DNA from 3 places in the Vibrio zhugei genome. Region 3 is predicted to be linked to each of the others. Evidence: predicted binding sites of a transcription regulator. Region 3 holds the regulator's gene; each other region holds the start of a gene.
What was found. Region 3 encodes PurR, which represses purine synthesis genes. Its sites were predicted from a motif close to TNANGNAAACGTTTNCNTNA; they were not measured.
Positions count from the first base shown of each region.

Region 1: purT (formate-dependent phosphoribosylglycinamide formyltransferase) is a predicted target of PurR. The motif match lies at 2,826-2,845, and genes of this name have one in related genera.
Region 2: purL (phosphoribosylformylglycinamidine synthase) is a predicted target of PurR. The motif match lies at 3,291-3,310, and genes of this name have one in related genera.

Region 1 covers NZ_CP033078.1:1,582,222-1,588,220, forward strand. Annotated here, with positions in the region: gene EAE30_RS12550 (LrgB family protein) at 1-248, shown strand, start outside; gene cdd (cytidine deaminase) at 452-1,348, shown strand; gene EAE30_RS12560 (thiol-disulfide oxidoreductase DCC family protein) at 1,452-1,847, opposite strand; gene EAE30_RS12565 (2'-5' RNA ligase family protein) at 1,912-2,604, opposite strand; gene purT (formate-dependent phosphoribosylglycinamide formyltransferase) at 2,912-4,087, shown strand; gene EAE30_RS12575 (thiopurine S-methyltransferase) at 4,131-4,781, opposite strand; gene EAE30_RS12580 (nucleotidyltransferase family protein) at 5,105-5,890, shown strand; gene ihfA (integration host factor subunit alpha) at 5,963-5,999, opposite strand, start outside.
Region 2 covers NZ_CP033078.1:1,998,966-2,004,964, forward strand. Annotated here, with positions in the region: gene purL (phosphoribosylformylglycinamidine synthase) at 1-3,138, opposite strand, end outside; gene mltF (membrane-bound lytic murein transglycosylase MltF) at 3,610-5,163, shown strand; gene tadA (tRNA adenosine(34) deaminase TadA) at 5,703-5,999, opposite strand, start outside.
Region 3 covers NZ_CP033078.1:1,227,599-1,233,597, reverse strand. Annotated here, with positions in the region: gene mukF (chromosome partition protein MukF) at 1-183, opposite strand, end outside; gene cmoM (tRNA uridine 5-oxyacetic acid(34) methyltransferase CmoM) at 198-977, opposite strand; gene elyC (envelope biogenesis factor ElyC) at 1,093-1,938, shown strand; gene torR (two-component system response regulator TorR) at 2,029-2,736, opposite strand; gene purR (HTH-type transcriptional repressor PurR) at 3,208-4,209, shown strand; cyclic di-GMP riboswitch class I at 4,365-4,465, shown strand; gene EAE30_RS11015 (TfoX/Sxy family DNA transformation protein) at 4,577-5,164, shown strand; gene EAE30_RS11010 (putative signal transducing protein) at 5,271-5,594, shown strand; gene EAE30_RS11005 (alpha/beta fold hydrolase) at 5,612-5,999, opposite strand, start outside.

The DNA.
Region 1 (5,999 bases), 350 kb from region 3:
TTGTAGGACTGTTCGGGGCCATCATGGGCTATCCGATTCTTCGCTTTTTGAATATCCAACATTCGCTTGCCAGAGGGTTATCGATGGGCTCGGTCTCACATGCCTTAGGAACGGCAACCTGCGCAGAAACCGATCCCAAAGACGGGGCATTCAGCTCTCTGGCATTGGTATTATGCGGAGTTATTACGTCAATTTTGGCGCCGTTTCTCTTCACGTTGACAGTCTGGCTCGATCAACTCCTTCACTGATGCTGCTGCCTACCATGGCGTCCCCCAGATGCCATTGTGGCGCAATGCAAAGCTTAAAGGCGCGTGGAAGACGCGCCTTCTTGCGTGATCTATAACTATTAATGCAATAAAAATAACACCTTTCATTTGAAATGTGACCATCATCACTTCAATAACTGGCATTTTCCCTAAACTGACTATCCATAATCAATTAGGATGCTCCAATGAAAGATTTACTCGAGCAGGCGTTAAGCCGCCTTCCTGAGTCAATTGCCGACTCTCTTACTCCGATTGTTTTAGACAAGGATTTTGACGCAACACTCTCTAGCCAACAGTTTGATACACTCCTCAAATGCTCTGGGCTCAATGATGCCGATTTACGTGTCGCGCTTCTCCCCCTAGCCGCCTGTTATGCGCATGTGCCTATTTCAAAATTTTATGTGGGAGCCATAGCACGAGGACTGACTGGTACGCTGTACTTTGGCGCCAACATGGAGTTCTCAGGGGTACAATTGGGTCAATCCATCCATGCAGAACAAGCGGCCATTAGTCATGCATGGATGAAAGGTGAAACGGGTATTAAAGACGTCACGGTCAATCATACTCCCTGCGGTCACTGTCGCCAGTTCATGAATGAGTTGACTACGGCCTCCTCGTTGATGATTCAATTACCACAACGAGACGAGTTGTCGTTGCAACACTATCTTCCTGAATCTTTTGGCCCTGATGATTTAGACATTGCGCAGCGTTTGATGGATAAGTCTCATCAAGGCGTTGAGCATCCGTTAGATGATCCTCTCTTGACGCAGGCACTCGCAGCACTGAATATCAGCCATGCGCCTTATACCCATAATGTCAGTGGCGTGGCTCTACGGACCACGACGCAGGACACCTTCCAAGGCGCTTATGCTGAAAATGCGGCGTTTAATCCCAGCCTTGCGCCATTGCAAGTGGCGTTAATTCAAATGCGCATGGCAGGCTTGGACTTTTCTCTGGTCACTCATGTGGCATTGGTCGAAATGGGAAATACGCCGATCAGTCATCTCGATAGCACGCAAGCCACACTTGATGGGCTCAACCCAGACATTGAATTCAGCTACGCGTCCGTCCCATCAAAGTGATTGAGTATTCGTCGAGCAAACGAAGACAACACTGCAAGACGAATATAAAAAGCCCTTTCACTGCAACATGAAAGGGCTTCTATAACATCAGATGACCGAAGGATTATTTCTTGTTAATGGAACATTGTCCGCTCTCGCACCTCGAGGTACCGGTAAAAAGAAACGAAATACGGTAACGATGGCGAGCAAAAAACAAATAACACCAATCTGCAACAGGTCGAATTAAAGGCCAGCGCAATGGCGCATAGACCCATCCTTTCCCTACCATTTGCCACGCTTTATGCACCGCATCTAGCCCAAGTAATAATCGACCTTGCTGATCAACCGCATGCAAGATTTCGCTGGCGGCAACCGGGTCAATATCGGGAAATTGCGCAAACTCGTCACTATGTAGATCAACGAGATGGAGACGCTGCTGCGTATCACGCTTACGTAACTGGTCCATTTCTTTTGCACACAACGGGCACGTTCCATCATAAAACACGATCAATGAGCTCATTATCTGACTTCTACCTAGTGGTGTTCGAGTGAATCTACACTCTATCACACCTGTAGGTGACTCACTATGGCTGCGCCTTGTTGAAGCGGTATTCACCCAAAATCGTTTTTTGCTGACCCCACTTATCCGTAATGCCCACGCCGATTCCTACAATTTTTCCCTGCACATAGGGGGGATGCTGGTGCATGGCCTTCGCGAACTTGGCTAAGTTAGGGTTGGTTTCGCCCCCAACGAGCGTTAAGTGAGGCGTGAAATTTTGAAACACATTTGGACTGCCATAGCGCTCAAATGCCGCCTGTTTATTCGGATACGCTTTGACCCAGTCAGGCATCGTCGGATCAGAAACGCGTAACGGTTCGAGCGCGAGTGTGATTTCATCAGCCAAACGCTGCAGCGCGGCGCTGCGCTTCACATCGATAAACGCCCAGTGCCCTTTGGTCACGGTGACACCACTGGCCGTAATAGGAAACGGCGCCTGTGTTTTCGCAAACCGTTGGACAATCTGAGTGATTTTTTCTTGAGCTGAAGATGGAAACTCTGTCAAATACAGAGTGATATGAACAGGCTTACCTTGACGATAAAAACTGTCAATACCGTAAGAGTGCAGCGTATCACTGGTTTGCTGCATTGTTTTCACCACACTGTCTGACGGCATAGCAAAAACGTCGATACTGGTTGCATGAGCCCATAGCGGTAAGGCAACAAGCAGACAAGCGCTCATCCCAGCCTTAACGGTAGACATAAAAACAGAAGTCATACATTCCTCTTAAATAATCCAATGGCATAGACGACTTAACTTATTGATGGAAAATACAATATCATTAAATAATCGCCCTAAAGTATACCGTTTGTACATGACATTCTCGTGATACAGCGCCCATCTCTGAGATTCATGTATCACCATAACTCTCGCTTACTCACACACTCAATGCGGTATGTCCGGGCTCCTCTTTATTAATTCATAGTCAATAATTTCGACTACGCAAACGTTTGCTTTTTGCATTAAAATCCGTATTATGTGCGCTGTTTATTATCAGCACTCTATACATTGGGAAGGATTTTTTATGTTGGGAACCGCTACAAGTACAAATGCAACTCGTGTCCTGTTACTTGGTTCAGGAGAATTAGGTAAAGAAGTTGCGATTGAATGTCAGCGCCTTGGTTTGGAAGTGATCGCCTGCGACCGGTATGATAACGCGCCAGCCATGCAAATTGCCCATCGTCGTCATGTTTTTAATATGCTAGATGGTGAGATGCTGCATCGCATCATCGAACAAGAGCAGCCTCACTATATCGTTCCTGAAGTTGAAGCGATCGCCACGTCAAAACTGATTGAATTAGAACAGAGAGGATTTAATGTCGTGCCAACGGCGAACGCCACTCGCCTCACCATGGATCGTGAAGGCATCCGTCGCCTAGCCGCAGAAACCCTCGCGTTGCCAACCTCACCTTTCCGCTTCGCTGATACTTACGAAGAATTTAACGCAGGCGTCGAAGCCGTCGGTTTTCCCTGTGTCTGCAAACCCGTAATGAGCTCATCAGGCAAAGGTCAAAGTGTCCTTAACTCCTCGTCAGACATTCCAACCGCATGGGAGTACGCACAAGCGGGTGGTCGCAGTGGTGCAGGTCGCGTTATCGTTGAAGGCTTCATTGACTTTGATTACGAAATTACACTCCTCACCGTCCGTGCCGTCGATGGCGTGCATTTCTGTGCTCCAGTGGGTCACCGTCAAGAGGATGGCGATTACCGTGAGTCTTGGCAGCCACAAGCAATGACCGAAAAAGCACGCAAGGCAGCCGAATATGTGGCCAAAGAAGTGGTCAATGCGTTAGGCGGTTATGGCCTGTTTGGGGTCGAACTCTTTGTCAAAGGCGATAGCGTTATTTTTAATGAAGTCTCCCCTCGCCCGCATGACACGGGTTTAGTGACGCTGATTTCACAAGATCTTTCAGAGTTCGCGCTCCATGTCCGCGCGTTCACAGGCTTGCCTATTGGGCATATCACGCAATACGGTGCCAGCGCTTCCGCGGCTATTTTAGGTCAAGGGGTATCGACTTCACTCGGCTTTGGTGGTTTGGAACATGCGCTTCTGGTACCGCATACCCAAGTTCGTTTATTCGCCAAACCAGAGATTGATGGCCGCCGCCGACTAGGCGTGGCCCTTGCGCGCGGGGAAACGGTCGAGCACGCCATTGAGCTTGCCGCAGAATGTCGTAACGCGATCCAGATTCATTATTAAATCCATCGATGTTAGGTGGACATTGGTCCACCTAACGCTGTTATTATGGCGCAGTAATCAACCATACGTTTTCGGCAAACCGAGACAAACCTTTATCCACACGTTTAGGATGCACTTCATCGGCTTGCTCACTCTCAAGTAGCGTTAATGTGTAGCCGGAGAACAAGCGTTGTAGCTCTTGCTCATCCACACTAAACGGAGGCCCCGCCATTTCATCTTGAGAATAATCCAACGTCACCACCAACAGTCGTCCTTGCGGTGACAGTAAGCGCTTTACACGCTCAGCATAGTCGATGCGCATTTCCGCAGGAAGCGCGACTAACGCAGCACGATCGTAAACAATATCAACTGTCTCTACCGGTACGGTAAAGAAATCGCCCGTGTAGATCGACAGTTCATCAAATTGATATAGCTCGTGAGCACTGCTTAGCTGAGTGACCATCGGCGTATAAAAATGTTCGGCGAAAAAGGCACGCACTGCGATTGGACTCAGTTCCACCCCTACCACATCATCATGGCGCTCTGCCAACCAGACCAAATCTTCGCTCTTTCCACACAATGGCACGAGAACGCGCTCGTGGCGTTTAGGAGCCAACGCTGACCAATATTTGGCGAGAAAGGGATGAACCTCTCCGTTATGGAAACCAATCTTATTATCCGCCCATTTTTGATGCCAAAATTCCGGATCTTGCATACTATTTTTCTCTAAGCTGTCATCATGAGCTAAGCCTAACCGATTCTCAAAAAAAACGATAGCCCCTAACGCTACCGCTTTTTTATCATTGATATCGTTGACTATTTTCAAATCATTCTAGAGGAGAATCCAGTATGTACACGCTACGCCAGTGACCCGTTGTGCAAATGTATTGTCATTTTCGTGTCATAGGCATTGTTTTTTCTATTGCAGACCAGATATAACTATTAGAACAAAGAGCTAAGTACCTTTCGCGAGCTGTTGTCATGAAATCCTTTTCGTGCCCATTCTGACTCATACAGCGTTAGCCAAGGAGAGTGACTATGAGCCTCTTATTCCGTACCACGGCCCTGATGCTTTTAATTCTAAGCCGTGCCCCCGCGTTTGCAGCGCCGATGCCAATCGATACGAGCATCGAGGACAGCCGCACAGGGGAATCTCAAAGTGAAATCAGTTCTGAAGTATTTAAACATAGCCTAAGCGGGTTATATGGCATTCAGCCTATCTCATCCACGCCACTGCAACCCTACCGCGATTTTGACGTGCTTTACAGCAAAGCGCATCAAGCCCAATACGAACTCACTAACCTATGTAAAGAAACCGCGATGTTAACCGATACCATCCCCTACACTTGCGGAGTAAAATCACGTCAACGCGCCCAAGAAAAAATCCGTGCCGATTTCTCTGGTCAGAATGAGCGTATCACGGATTTAGCACGTGCCACCCTTGTTGCCAATGATGTACCGAGTTTGGTCAAAGCTTATGAAATGCTCAATCGCTCAGCCACCATTGTGAAAGTGAAAAATCGCTTTAAAAATCCAACAGCCTCAGGTTACCGTGACTTAAACGTACTCGTTCGTCTCCCTAAAACTCACATGATTGCCGAAGTACAATTACATTTAGCCGGAATTGAAAAAGTGAAAAGTGGGGCCGAGCATGCTATATACGAAAACATTCAAGCAATAGAACGGACAGCAGCAATACAACAGCGTGCATTGAATGAGATAGAAACCGTAAAAATTGAGCAACTGCGTGCTCAAGCAAAGAACCTTTATCACGATGCATGGCATCCGTACATTACAACGCGCCTACAAGCTCAAGCGGCATAATCTCTACAACATGATATACATCGCCAAACACACAAAGACCACGCCAACAAGCGTGGTCTTTTTTGCTCGAACTTAATTCGCGACTTTAATGTTCTCGACTCGGGCTTTT
Region 2 (5,999 bases), 770 kb from region 3:
TACCGCCATCCGCGGCTTCGCGCCTTTAGCGATATAAGGGGCAGCAATATCCTCGTTGACATCAAAGGTTAACGCAACATTCAGTCCCGGATCCGAGTTGTCTTTCTTCGCGTCAAACTCTTGCTTCGCACAGGCAGGATTATCACGCAGCGCTTGCATCTCATAGGTTGTTTCGCCCCAGATGCTACGCAGTTCAGTGCGTGAACGTTCCACCACAACGTGATGACCTTGGGTAATGACAAAATCATCCGATGCATTGACCGTACCGATAACGTGCGTACATTCGCTCAGACCATGGCGTGCCAATACGGCGCGCACCTCATCCAATTGCGTATCGAGAACCTGAATCACCGCGCCAAGCTCTTCGTTAAATAACGCTGCGAGTGCATCCTCTCCCAATGCGCTAATATCTGCATTGATACCGCAGTGTCCAGCGAAAGCCATCTCCGCTAACGTCACAAATAAACCGCCATCACCCTTATCGTGATACGCGACCACACGCTCGTTAATGACCAGCTCTTGTATCGCGTTAAAGAAGCCCTTCAATTGTTCCGCGCTGTCGACATCCGCAGGCGTATCCCCAAGCTGTTTATACACTTGCGCAAGAGCTGTCGCCCCTAAGCGGTTTTTCCCATTCCCCAAATCGATGGCAATGAGGTGCGAATCCCCTTTGTCGGTGCGTAACTGAGGAGTAACGGTTTGACGAACATCTTCCACGCGAGCGAAAGCGGTCATCACCAACGATAACGGCGAGGTCACTTCTTTTTTCTCACCATTGTCTTCCCAAGTGGTTTTCATCGACATCGAGTCTTTACCAACAGGGATCGTCAAGCCCAAAGCCGGACAGAGTTCTTCACCAACGGCTTTCACGGCTTCGTACAAGCCAGCGTCTTCACCGGGGTGTCCGGCCGGAGACATCCAGTTTGCCGACAATTTAATACGCTTGATATCACCGATGGCGGTCGCAGCGATGTTTGTGAGTGATTCCCCGACAGCCAAACGCGCAGAAGCCCCAAAATCAAGCAGTGCGACTGGAGTACGTTCTCCCATCGACATTGCTTCACCATGGTAAGTATCGTAACTTCCTGCAGTCACGGCACAGTTCGCGACTGGCACCTGCCAAGGCCCAACCATTTGGTCGCGAGCGACCAACCCAGTCACTGATCGGTCACCTATGGTGATCAAGAAGGTTTTCTCGGCGACTGCAGGTAAACGTAAAATGCGATCAATGGCGTCATTCATCGCAATGCCATCTCGGTTGAGGGCTGGACTGGTGACTTTCAATGTTGTCACATCACGCGACATTTTTGGTGCTTTACCCAACAGAATGTCCATAGGCATATCAATCGGGGTATTGTCAAAATGCGTATCTTGTAACGTCAAATGACGCTCTTGCGTCGCTTCACCCACCACGGCATAAGGGGCACGTTCACGCTTACAGATGGCATCAAAACACGCCATGTGCTCTGGCGCGACCGCCATCACATAACGTTCTTGAGATTCATTACACCAGATTTCAAGTGGTGTCATACCCGGCTCATCATTGGGGACATCACGCAATTGGAAACGACCACCACGGTTGCCGTCATCCACTAACTCCGGTAAGGCATTCGAAATGCCACCAGCACCAACATCGTGAATAAAGGCAATGGGGTTGTCTTCACCCATCTGCCAGCAACGGTCGATGACTTCCTGACAACGACGTTCCATCTCTGGGTTTTCACGCTGTACCGAGGCAAAATCCAAATCTTCTGCCGATTGCCCCGAAGCCATCGAAGAGGCCGCGCCCCCACCAAGGCCAATGTTCATGGCAGGTCCGCCAAGCACGATCAGTTTCGCACCGACAGGAATCTCTTTCTTTTGGACATGCTCATCGCGAATGTTGCCCATCCCACCCGCGATCATAATAGGTTTATGATAACCGCGTATTTCTTCGCCAGCATGAGACGTCACTTTTTCTTCATAAGTTCGAAAGTAACCTAATAGATTAGGACGACCGAATTCATTATTGAAGGCGGCACCACCCAAAGGCCCTTCTAACATGATATCCAGAGCATTGACGATGCGACCTGGCTTACCAAAGTCACTTTCCCAAGGCTGCTCAAAGTTAGGAATGCGTAAGTTAGACACAGTAAAACCGACCAATCCCGCTTTCGGTTTCCCACCAATTCCGGTAGCACCTTCATCACGAATCTCGCCACCGGAGCCAGTTGATGCCCCAGGCCACGGTGAAATGGCTGTTGGATGGTTATGGGTTTCGACTTTCATCAAAATGTGAGCGTCTTCGTGATGGTATCCGTACTGACCGGTTGTAGAGTCGGCAAAAAAGCGCCCTACCTTGGAGCCTTCCATCACGGCCGCATTATCTTTGTAAGCCGATAACACGTATTCAGGATGCATCTCCATGGTGTTCTTAATCATTTTAAACAAGGACTTATCTTGCTTCTCACCGTCAATCGTCCAATCGGCATTAAAAATCTTATGGCGGCAATGCTCCGAGTTGGCCTGAGCGAACATCATTAATTCAATATCGTTGGGATTACGCTCTAGCTTGGTAAAGCTCTCGACCAAGTAGTCAATTTCATCTTCCGCCAACGCCAAACCAAGGGAAACGTTTGCTTTTTCAAGTGCACGACGTCCGCCATTTAAGATATCAACCGCGGTCATTGGCGCCGGTTCAGCGTGACCGAACAAGGCTTCAGCTTGCGAGAAATCGGTAAACACCACTTCCATCATGCGATCATGCAGTAAGCCTTGCAGCGTCATCAACTGCTCGTCCGATAACTCAGCGTCACAAGTCACATAGTATGCCGTGCCTCGCTCAAGACGTTCAACCGCCTGCAATCCACAGTTGTGTGCAATATCAGTAGCTTTAGAAGACCAAGGAGAGATGGTGCCGGGACGAGGCGTGACAAGCAGGCATAAGCCTTGTGGTTCATGCTCTTGAATGGTTGGGCCGTAAGTGAGTAACTGAGCTAATTTTTCAACTTCTTGTTCATCAAGCTCAATATTAAGCTCAGCAAAGTGCATAAACTCGGCATAAATATCGGTGACAGGGAGTTGATATTCACGACACGTTTCAAGTAACTTTTGTACACGAAACTCAGAAAGAGCTGGGGAACCACGCAAAATTCTCATGTGCTTAGGTCTCTATTGACTAGTGAGTGTGATAGAAATTTTAATAAATTCAATAAAAAACAGTTGGTTGTTGCTTTTTATTAAACTGAGAACCGATTTCATCTCGTTGATTGCAGTGCATTATAGAGGATTTTTTTTTGTGACGTAACACCAAAAGCAACCGTTTGCGTCATTTTTTTTCGAATTTTGAATGTCGCCCATGTTGATGTGACGCTCTCTCTTACTGAGAATTGACGTCTTCTACTTGGTTTTCCCTCGCGCAATACAGCATCAGTGACGCAATACACCCCGTGTTATCACGCGTTAGGCTACCTATTCACGGGGCTTGGCACAAAATCTTTGAGAAAATCACAAAAATTTTAGTGAATTGGTATAATGGGGAACATATCTGGCGTATTGGATTGTCAGAACTTTGCCAAATGAGCCGACTTTGCTATAAAGTCCCTATCCGCTGCGAGAGATCTCAAATTCATGACAACGCTTTTCCCTGACACTTTCACCCGCTGCCTCACTTTAATTCTTGTTGCAGTCACGTTATCGGGTTGCCAAATCGACTCAGAACCCAAAAGCGAATTGGATCAAATCCGTGAACGCGGCGTATTACGTGTCGGCACCTTAAACAATCAATTGTCTTACTATATCGGGACCGATGGCCCCGCAGGACTCGACTATGAACTCACCCGTGAGTTTGCGCGCGAATTGGGTGTCAAACTGGAAATCAAACCCGCCTATCGTCTGGCGAGCCTATTCCCTGCGCTGAAAAATGGTGAAATCGATATTATTGCCGCGGGGTTAAGTCAATCGGAACAACGCTTAAAGCACTTCCGTGCCGGCCCCGCCTACTATTATGTGTCCCAGCAGTTGATCTACCAAAAAGGGGAATGGCGCCCACGCAATATCAAACAACTGATTAGCCATCAAACCCAGCTTGATAGCGCCCAACAAGCCGCATCGCTGATTCATGTGGTGAAAGATTCTCACTTCGAAAAAACATTAGCGGATATTCAGCAGCGTTATCCTAACTTTCACTATAAAGTCGATAATAATAACGATATTAATGATTTACTTCGTCAAGTGTCAAAAGGCAGCTTGGCCTTTACCGTCGCAGATTCAGTGCAAGTCTCGCTTGCTCAACGTATTTATCCTGATCTCGCCGTAGCCTTTGAAATGACCGAAGATCAACCGATATCATGGTTTATGCGCCGCTCTGATGATGAAAGTTTGTATGCGTTAATGATTGAATTTTTTGGGGATCTGAAACAATCAGGCTATCTGGCATCGATAGAAGAGAAATATATCGGTCACATTGGCACATTTGATTATGTCGATACCCGTGCGTTCATTCGTGCTTTAGACAGTCGGCTTCCCAAATGGGCGCCCCTGTTTAAGAAATATTCCGGCGATTTTGATTGGCGCTTAATTGCCGCGGTGGCCTATCAAGAGTCACACTGGAACCCACGAGCCAAATCCCCCACTGGCGTACGTGGTATGATGATGCTGACATTACCAACAGCGCGCAGCGTGGGCGTGCGCAATCGTCTGAGCCCCGAGCAGTCGATTCGTGGTGGCGTCAAATACCTTGACCGCATGGTCAGTCGTATCCCTGATTCCATATCGCGCCATGAAAAAATTTGGTTTGCTCTCGCCTCGTATAATGTGGGCTATGGGCATATGATGGATGCACGGCGCTTAACGCGTGAACAAGGTGGCGATCCAAACTCATGGGGAGATGTCAAAGACCGTTTACCACAGCTGCGCCAGAAAAAATATTTCGCCAATACTACCTATGGTTATGCGCGCGGCGATGAGGCGCTTGCCTACGTTGAAAATATCCGTCGCTATTATCAAAGTATTGCCGGTCATCTCGAGCAACACCCTAGCGCGCCAAGCGACAGCAATACCGATGATTTGAAAGTCATTAATGTGGCCCCATTGCCCGATGATCTGGACGATGACAGTGCGGATGTAGACCAAAGCGACGATACGCCATCCAATGAAACTGTGAGCCCAACAGAGAAACCATGAGACTGACTTTCAGTCATTAAATTATCACTTGATCTTTCTACTAAAAAACCCTAAAACAGTAGGAAGTTCTCGTGATGATTGGGCGTTTGTCCCCTTCTAAGAACACACGATTAACCGCAGATAATCTTTATCTCAATTCTTATCTTATCGATAGGCTTGCATGGCCGCATACTCATGTGACAAAGGTATATGTTGTTCCAACCTATACCTCTTAAGTCCGTGATGCGGTCAGCAATTCGCTCATGGTGGGGTTGTTCAGCCGATCCCATCAATCGCGCCACGCAATGACGAAAGACGAGATTACAATCATACTGGAATTAGACGTACAGGAGGTTGTTTTATGTTAAAACGTAAACAATCAAATTTATTTAAAAAACAGACAATTGCAGCAAACAGACGCCGAAGAATGCAAACCAACAATAAACGGAAAATCTTCGCGCGCCACCACTCTTATGTACAAATGAGCTGTTAATTCCATAGAGCAAACCCCCACATCAGTGGGCGTTTGCTTCCCTCTTCAGCCAGACTTCACACCTATGTTATTTGTCTTGTCCATTGATAGGCGGCTCAACAAACGCGGCTCGCTCTTCGCGTTTCCGCGCTTTAATTTCTTTGCGACGACGTTTAAAGAAGGCCTGTAACTGGGCTCGGCACTCCTCGGCTAATAAGCCAGACTCAATGGTCGCATAGTGATACGCGGCTTCATTCTCAAACAAATTCAATACGGTTCCTGCTGCGCCCGCTTTTAAATCCGGCGCACCAAAGACAATCCGTTTGACGCGGCTATGCAGCAGCGCGCCGGCACACATCGGACAAGGCTCCAACGTGACATATAA
Region 3 (5,999 bases):
AAATGTATCTTGCAGCTCACCTTCCCCTAACTCGTCCTCATAGCGTTCACTACTCAATACTGATATTGCAATCAGGAAAGCTAAACGCTCAGGTGTTAGGTTCAAGGAAAAATCATGCTGTTTGACCCACCCGACTAATTCGTCAATGGACTGAGTCTCAGCAGTATGAGTTAACTCACTCATGCTTCATCCTGTTGTTATTGCTTTTGCGCCCATACATGAATGTATCGGCCTAATGAGAGATAAGGCTCTTGCCGGCAAAATTGTCGTTCCAACGCCAAAAGGTCCTCGTGCTCAAACTCTCCCATGTGAGTCACATTCCCCATGTAATCACTAAAACAGCGAATACCACTTTTTCCACACAGCGTAAAACCCGCTTCTTCAATCCAATGGTAAACCTCATTAGGAAGCAAGCCTTGTTGCGGTTGCAACTTAAACCGTTTTTTATGCGGCATACCGTTCAAAATATGTGGCAAGTTACCACAGACGGCATTCTTCATAACTAACCCATGATAGTTATAGAACATAATGGATGCCATGCCACCGGGTTTAACCTGAGCTAATACCGTCTCTAATGCCGCTTTAGGATCGGCTAACCATTCCATCACAGCGTGAAAGAGTACGAGGTCTACTGGCTCGGTTAAATAGCCGCCAATCTCCTGCACTGGAGCATGAATCAAGCGATACTGCTCAATTAATCCAGCATATTCAATCGACTCTTTTGCCAAGCCCAACATCTTGGAAGACAAATCACACAGTGTGACTTTGTGACCCAAGTGGGCAAGTTTTTGAGATAACTGTGCTAATCCACCACCAGCATCTAAGATATTTAAAGGCTTGTCATTGGGAGTAAAATGCGTTAACAATTGCACTATATCTTCCCAAACAATGACTTGACGTATTTCACCTTTGTCAGAACCATAGATGTTTTTTGTGAATTTGTGGGCAATATCGTCGAAATTGCGATCTTTAGTCACGGCTGCTTGCGTTATGATAACTAATCGTGCTGTTATTCTGTCATAGGAATGGCAGGAATAAAGAGGCTTTTATCCTTTTTTTACGCCAAGTGCTGTTTTTTCGGACTATTTATATATGTTTGAGCTGAAAAAAATTATTTCGTCCCTATTTATGCCGCTACCAGCACTGCTGATTATCGGGTTTTTAGGTTTATCATTAATCATGTTTACTGCCAAGCGCAAGAGTGGCTGTGTCATCGTGCTGTTTTCTTTAGTGGGCATTTTTCTCGTGTCATTTCAGCCTGTCTCATCGCGCCTATTGATGCCGTTAGAACGGCAATACAAAGGCTTTTTGCCCGTCGACGCCAGCATTGACTATGTGATGGTATTAGGCAGTGGCCATGTCGTCGATGATCAACTCCCCCCCACCTCCGAGCTCAGTCGTACTGCCTTGATGCGCTTAACGGAAGGCATTCGTATTTTTCGCATGTACCCAGGATCGAAGCTGATTTTGTCGGGCTACGCTGGAGGAAGTGAATTTAGTCATGCGCGGATGCTCGCTCAGGTCGCGCTGGGGCTCGGCGTACCGAAAGCCGATATTATTTTATTAGAAACCGCCAAAGATACGTGGGAGGAAGCGCGCCAAGCCGCGGCATTTGTCAAACAGAAGAAAATGGTCTTGGTCACTTCCGCATCGCACATGCATCGAGCTCTGCACGAATTTCATGCCGCAGGGTTGGCACCTGTGCCGGCACCAACCAACTATTTAGCCCAAAAGAACATTCGCCAACCTTGGGAAAAGTATGCCCCCAAAGCGCGATACTTAGAACAAACCGAACGATACTGGCACGAGACCATGGGGAGCCTTTGGCAAGATCTACGTGATTGGTTACTGAAAACCACACCAGAACCTTTACCAACAACGCCGAAAGCCTCGACCGCTGAAGACATGCCCGACCCTGTGAAGAAGCCATCTTCCTAATTGGCATATCCAACAGGCCATCACAAAAAACGCCAATTCTCGCTGTCGGGAATTGGCGTTTTTGTGTTTCGACTGGTCTTAACGTGAGATTTATGTCCCTGCGAACATATACCCTTCACCATGTACCGTCACAATAATCTGTGGGGTTTTGGGATCACACTCCATCTTTGACCGTAATCGACGAATTAATACATCAATGGTGCGGTCATTAGGGGTATCAACACGATGGCTGATCATCGCTAAAATCGCTTCTCTTGTGAGCACTTGATGCGGATTAGACGCAAGAGCGACTAATAATTCATACTCCGCTTTGGTTAATTTAATCGGTTCGCCATTCTGGCTCAAAGAACGCCGTTGAATATCAAAGAACCAATCACCAAACTGGATTTGCTGACAGTCCGAATGTTGAGTTAGTGGCGCATGCTCACGGGCACGCGACACCCGCCACATCAAGTTTTTCACTCTGACGAGTAACTCTCTTAATTCAAACGGTTTCGCAACGTAGTCGTCGGCCCCCATTTCTAAACCAATAATTTTATCGATATTGTCTTCTCGTCCATTGAGAAGAATAATTCCTACGTCGGACTGATTACGTAATTCGCGAGTGATCATTAAACTGTCACCCGATAACAATTGCGCGTCCAACAATATGACATCGAATTCCTGTTGGTTTAAGTGTTCACGCATTTCTATACTAGTCTCAGCCGACAGTACATCGTATCCTTCCTGCTGAAAGTAATTGACTAAAATAAGCCGCGTATCGCGCTCACTTTCTACAACTAATAACGGATAATTCATAGGCGTTACTGGCTTCCGATTCAATACACACTCAGTTCATTCTATTCATAGTCCGTAATATTTCTAGGGTTACTCATAAAAACCTCATGCTTTATTGATTCAAAACAAGCTAGCATCGAGTTTTCACACTTAGCTAACGCGTTACGTGGTTTACACTCAACTATTCAGGGTGGTTTTCCACGCCCTAACGCCTCTCAATATCCTCAGCGTCACACGTCCGCCGCCGACATGCGCCATCGAAAAATAAGGCACTGACTCGCCTGCGCGGGGCAAATCGGACAAATATGAATTTTTCATTGCGGCAAGACAGAGAGCAGTCTAAAATCACACCCAGTTTGTTATCAAAATTATCCAATTGAACCGCTCATCGTTAGCGGTTTTTTTGCTTAAATTTCGGCTTCATAAAAGCCTTCTGTTGGCTGAGTTCAGTAATTGACCCTTCCTAGCCAGCAGCTGTTATAGGAAAAACCAATGGCGACAATTAAAGACGTAGCCCGCCTTGCTGGCGTGTCGACAACGACTGTGTCACATGTGATCAATAAAACACGCTTTGTGGCGGAAACAACGCAAGAGCGAGTACTTAACGCTGTGAAAGAGTTGAATTATGCGCCGAGTGCCGTGGCAAGAAGTCTAAAATGCAACACGACTCGGACCATAGGGATGTTGGTTACCCAATCGACCAATCAGTTCTTTTCCGAAGTTATCGATGGTGTCGAAAGCTATTGCTACCGTCAAGGCTATACACTCGTACTGTGTAATACGGGCGGCATTTATGAAAAACAGCGTGATTATGTGCGTATGCTGGCGGAAAAGCGTGTCGATGGTATTTTGGTCATGTGTTCGGATATGACTCCGCAGCTGATGGAAATGCTCGATAACCATGCCGACATTCCAAAAGTCATCATGGATTGGGGATTGGAAGATTCACAAGCCGACAACATACTCGATAATTCAGAAGAAGGTGGCTATCTGGCGACCAAGCATTTGATTGAGAATGGTCACTCCGATATCGCTTGCCTCAGTGGTCATCTTTCTAAAGTGGCGTGTCAAGAACGCATTCGTGGTTTCCGCCGCGCGATGCAAGAAGCCAAATTGCCGGTCAATGAAGATTGGATTTTAGAAGGTAACTTCGAGTGTGATACCGCAGTACTTGCCGCAGACAAACTGTTGGCAATGGACTCGTTACCGACGGCAGTTTTTTGCTTTAACGATACCATGGCGCTCGGTTTGATCAGCCGCTTACAACAAAAAGGATGCCGTGTGCCTGATGATATTTCAGTCATCGGCTACGACAACATAGAGTTGGCGGAATATTTCTCCCCCCCACTGACCACGATTCACCAACCGAAACGTCGTGTGGGTAAAAACGCCTTTGAAATTTTGTTGGAACGGATAAAAAACAAACAACACGAGCGTCGTACCTTCGAAATGCACCCAGAATTAGTCATTCGCGACACTGTAAAGAAATTGTAAATTGAAATTCATCTATATAAGTGTCATTATGGGAACGATCACATATAATTAATACTCATTGACAGTAACACTTATGTTTATGGTTTTTGGGGGATAGGACATTCTCTCCTTCTCCCTTTGTAGTAAGCTCATAAAAGTTCTATTAAACTTAAATGTCACGTACAGGGCAAACCAATTGAAAAGTTGGGACGCAAAGCCTCCGGCCTTCACCAATATGCACTATACTTTGGTATGGAAAGGTAGCGGGGTTACCGATGAACTATGTACAATGTAAGTTTACGTTTTGTTGACAAAGTAAAATCATTGTATTGCTACACTCTCGGACCTGATTTTGGTGGCGTATTTAAATTACACCGAGACTAAAGGCATGGATAAACCTATATTAAAAAACTCAATGCGTCTGTTTGAATCATTAGGACGCGTAAAATCTCGTTCAATGTTCGGCGGATTTGGTATTTTTGTTGATGACACAATGTTCGCATTGGTCGTACAAGACAAACTTCATATTCGCGCTGATGATCACTGTGCAGAGAAATATCGTTCAGAAGGCTTAGAACCCTATATTTATAAAAAACGTGGGTTCCCAGTTATTACTAAGTATTTTGCTCTTCCTGATAGCTACTGGGATAATACTGATAAAATCCTACAAGAAGCCAATCAGGCGCTGCTTGTCGCGAAGAAAGAACGCGAATCACAAGCAAAAGCGAAACCGACTCGGCTTAAAGATTTACCAAACTTACGTTTAGCCACAGAACGTATGCTTCGTAAAGCGGGAATCGAGTCTGTGGAAATGCTGCATCAAAAAGGCGCAGTAGAAGCTTACAAGGCGATTCAAGATACCCATACAAGCACTGTTAACATCGAGTTGCTTTGGGCTCTAGAAGGGGCGATAGAAGGACAGCACTGGTCGGTCATTGCTAAACATCGTCGAGATGAACTGATGCAACGGTTATAGTTGTTTTCAGATAGAAAAAAGCACTCATAGGAGTGCTTTTTTATTGCCCATTACTTTGTTTTAATGCTCTGCTATGATGTCCGCATATCGAGACAAGGAGTGGGTAATGAAAATCTACTTAGCCAATAATCCGACAGAAGCACACATCATCTGTGGCTTGCTACAATCTGAAAATATCGCCTGTGAAGTCAGAGGTGAACAGTGGTTTAGCTTACTTGGTGAAATCCCCATGGATGAAAATTCCATGCCGTACATATGGCTTTTTCATGCTTTTCAAGCCGATGAAGCCCACACCATTATTCGCAAGTTCCAAAAAGAATCGACAGACACCGTCTTTCCCAACTGGACTTGTCGTCAATGTCACGAAGTTAACGAAGGGCAATTTGCTATTTGTTGGCACTGTGGGTGCGCATTGGCAGAGTATGCTTAAGTCTATGGGCTTAAGCGTCATCCTGTTTGACTTTGCTGGGCAATAAATTCAATAGAATGTCGGTTAAACATTTGCGCGTTTTCGATATTACAGACATGCCCACAGTCGCCAATTTCAACCAATGCGCTAAGCGAGTGATCGCGAACCCAGGCTTTGACTGGCGCGAGGAATAAATAGTCTTTATCACCCATGACATACAGCGTCGGTACCGGGTTCATATTCTCCTGGTAGCGCGCCATCATCGGGTTAACATTCAACGCGAGACGAAACCAGCGCTTAAATTCACTTTGGCACAACTTTTTCGCTTCACGAATAAACAAACGCCGAGATTCCTGCTGCCTAGAGGTTGGCATCACAATATAAGCAAATAATCGATACAGCCACATATAGGGCACGATATTTTTA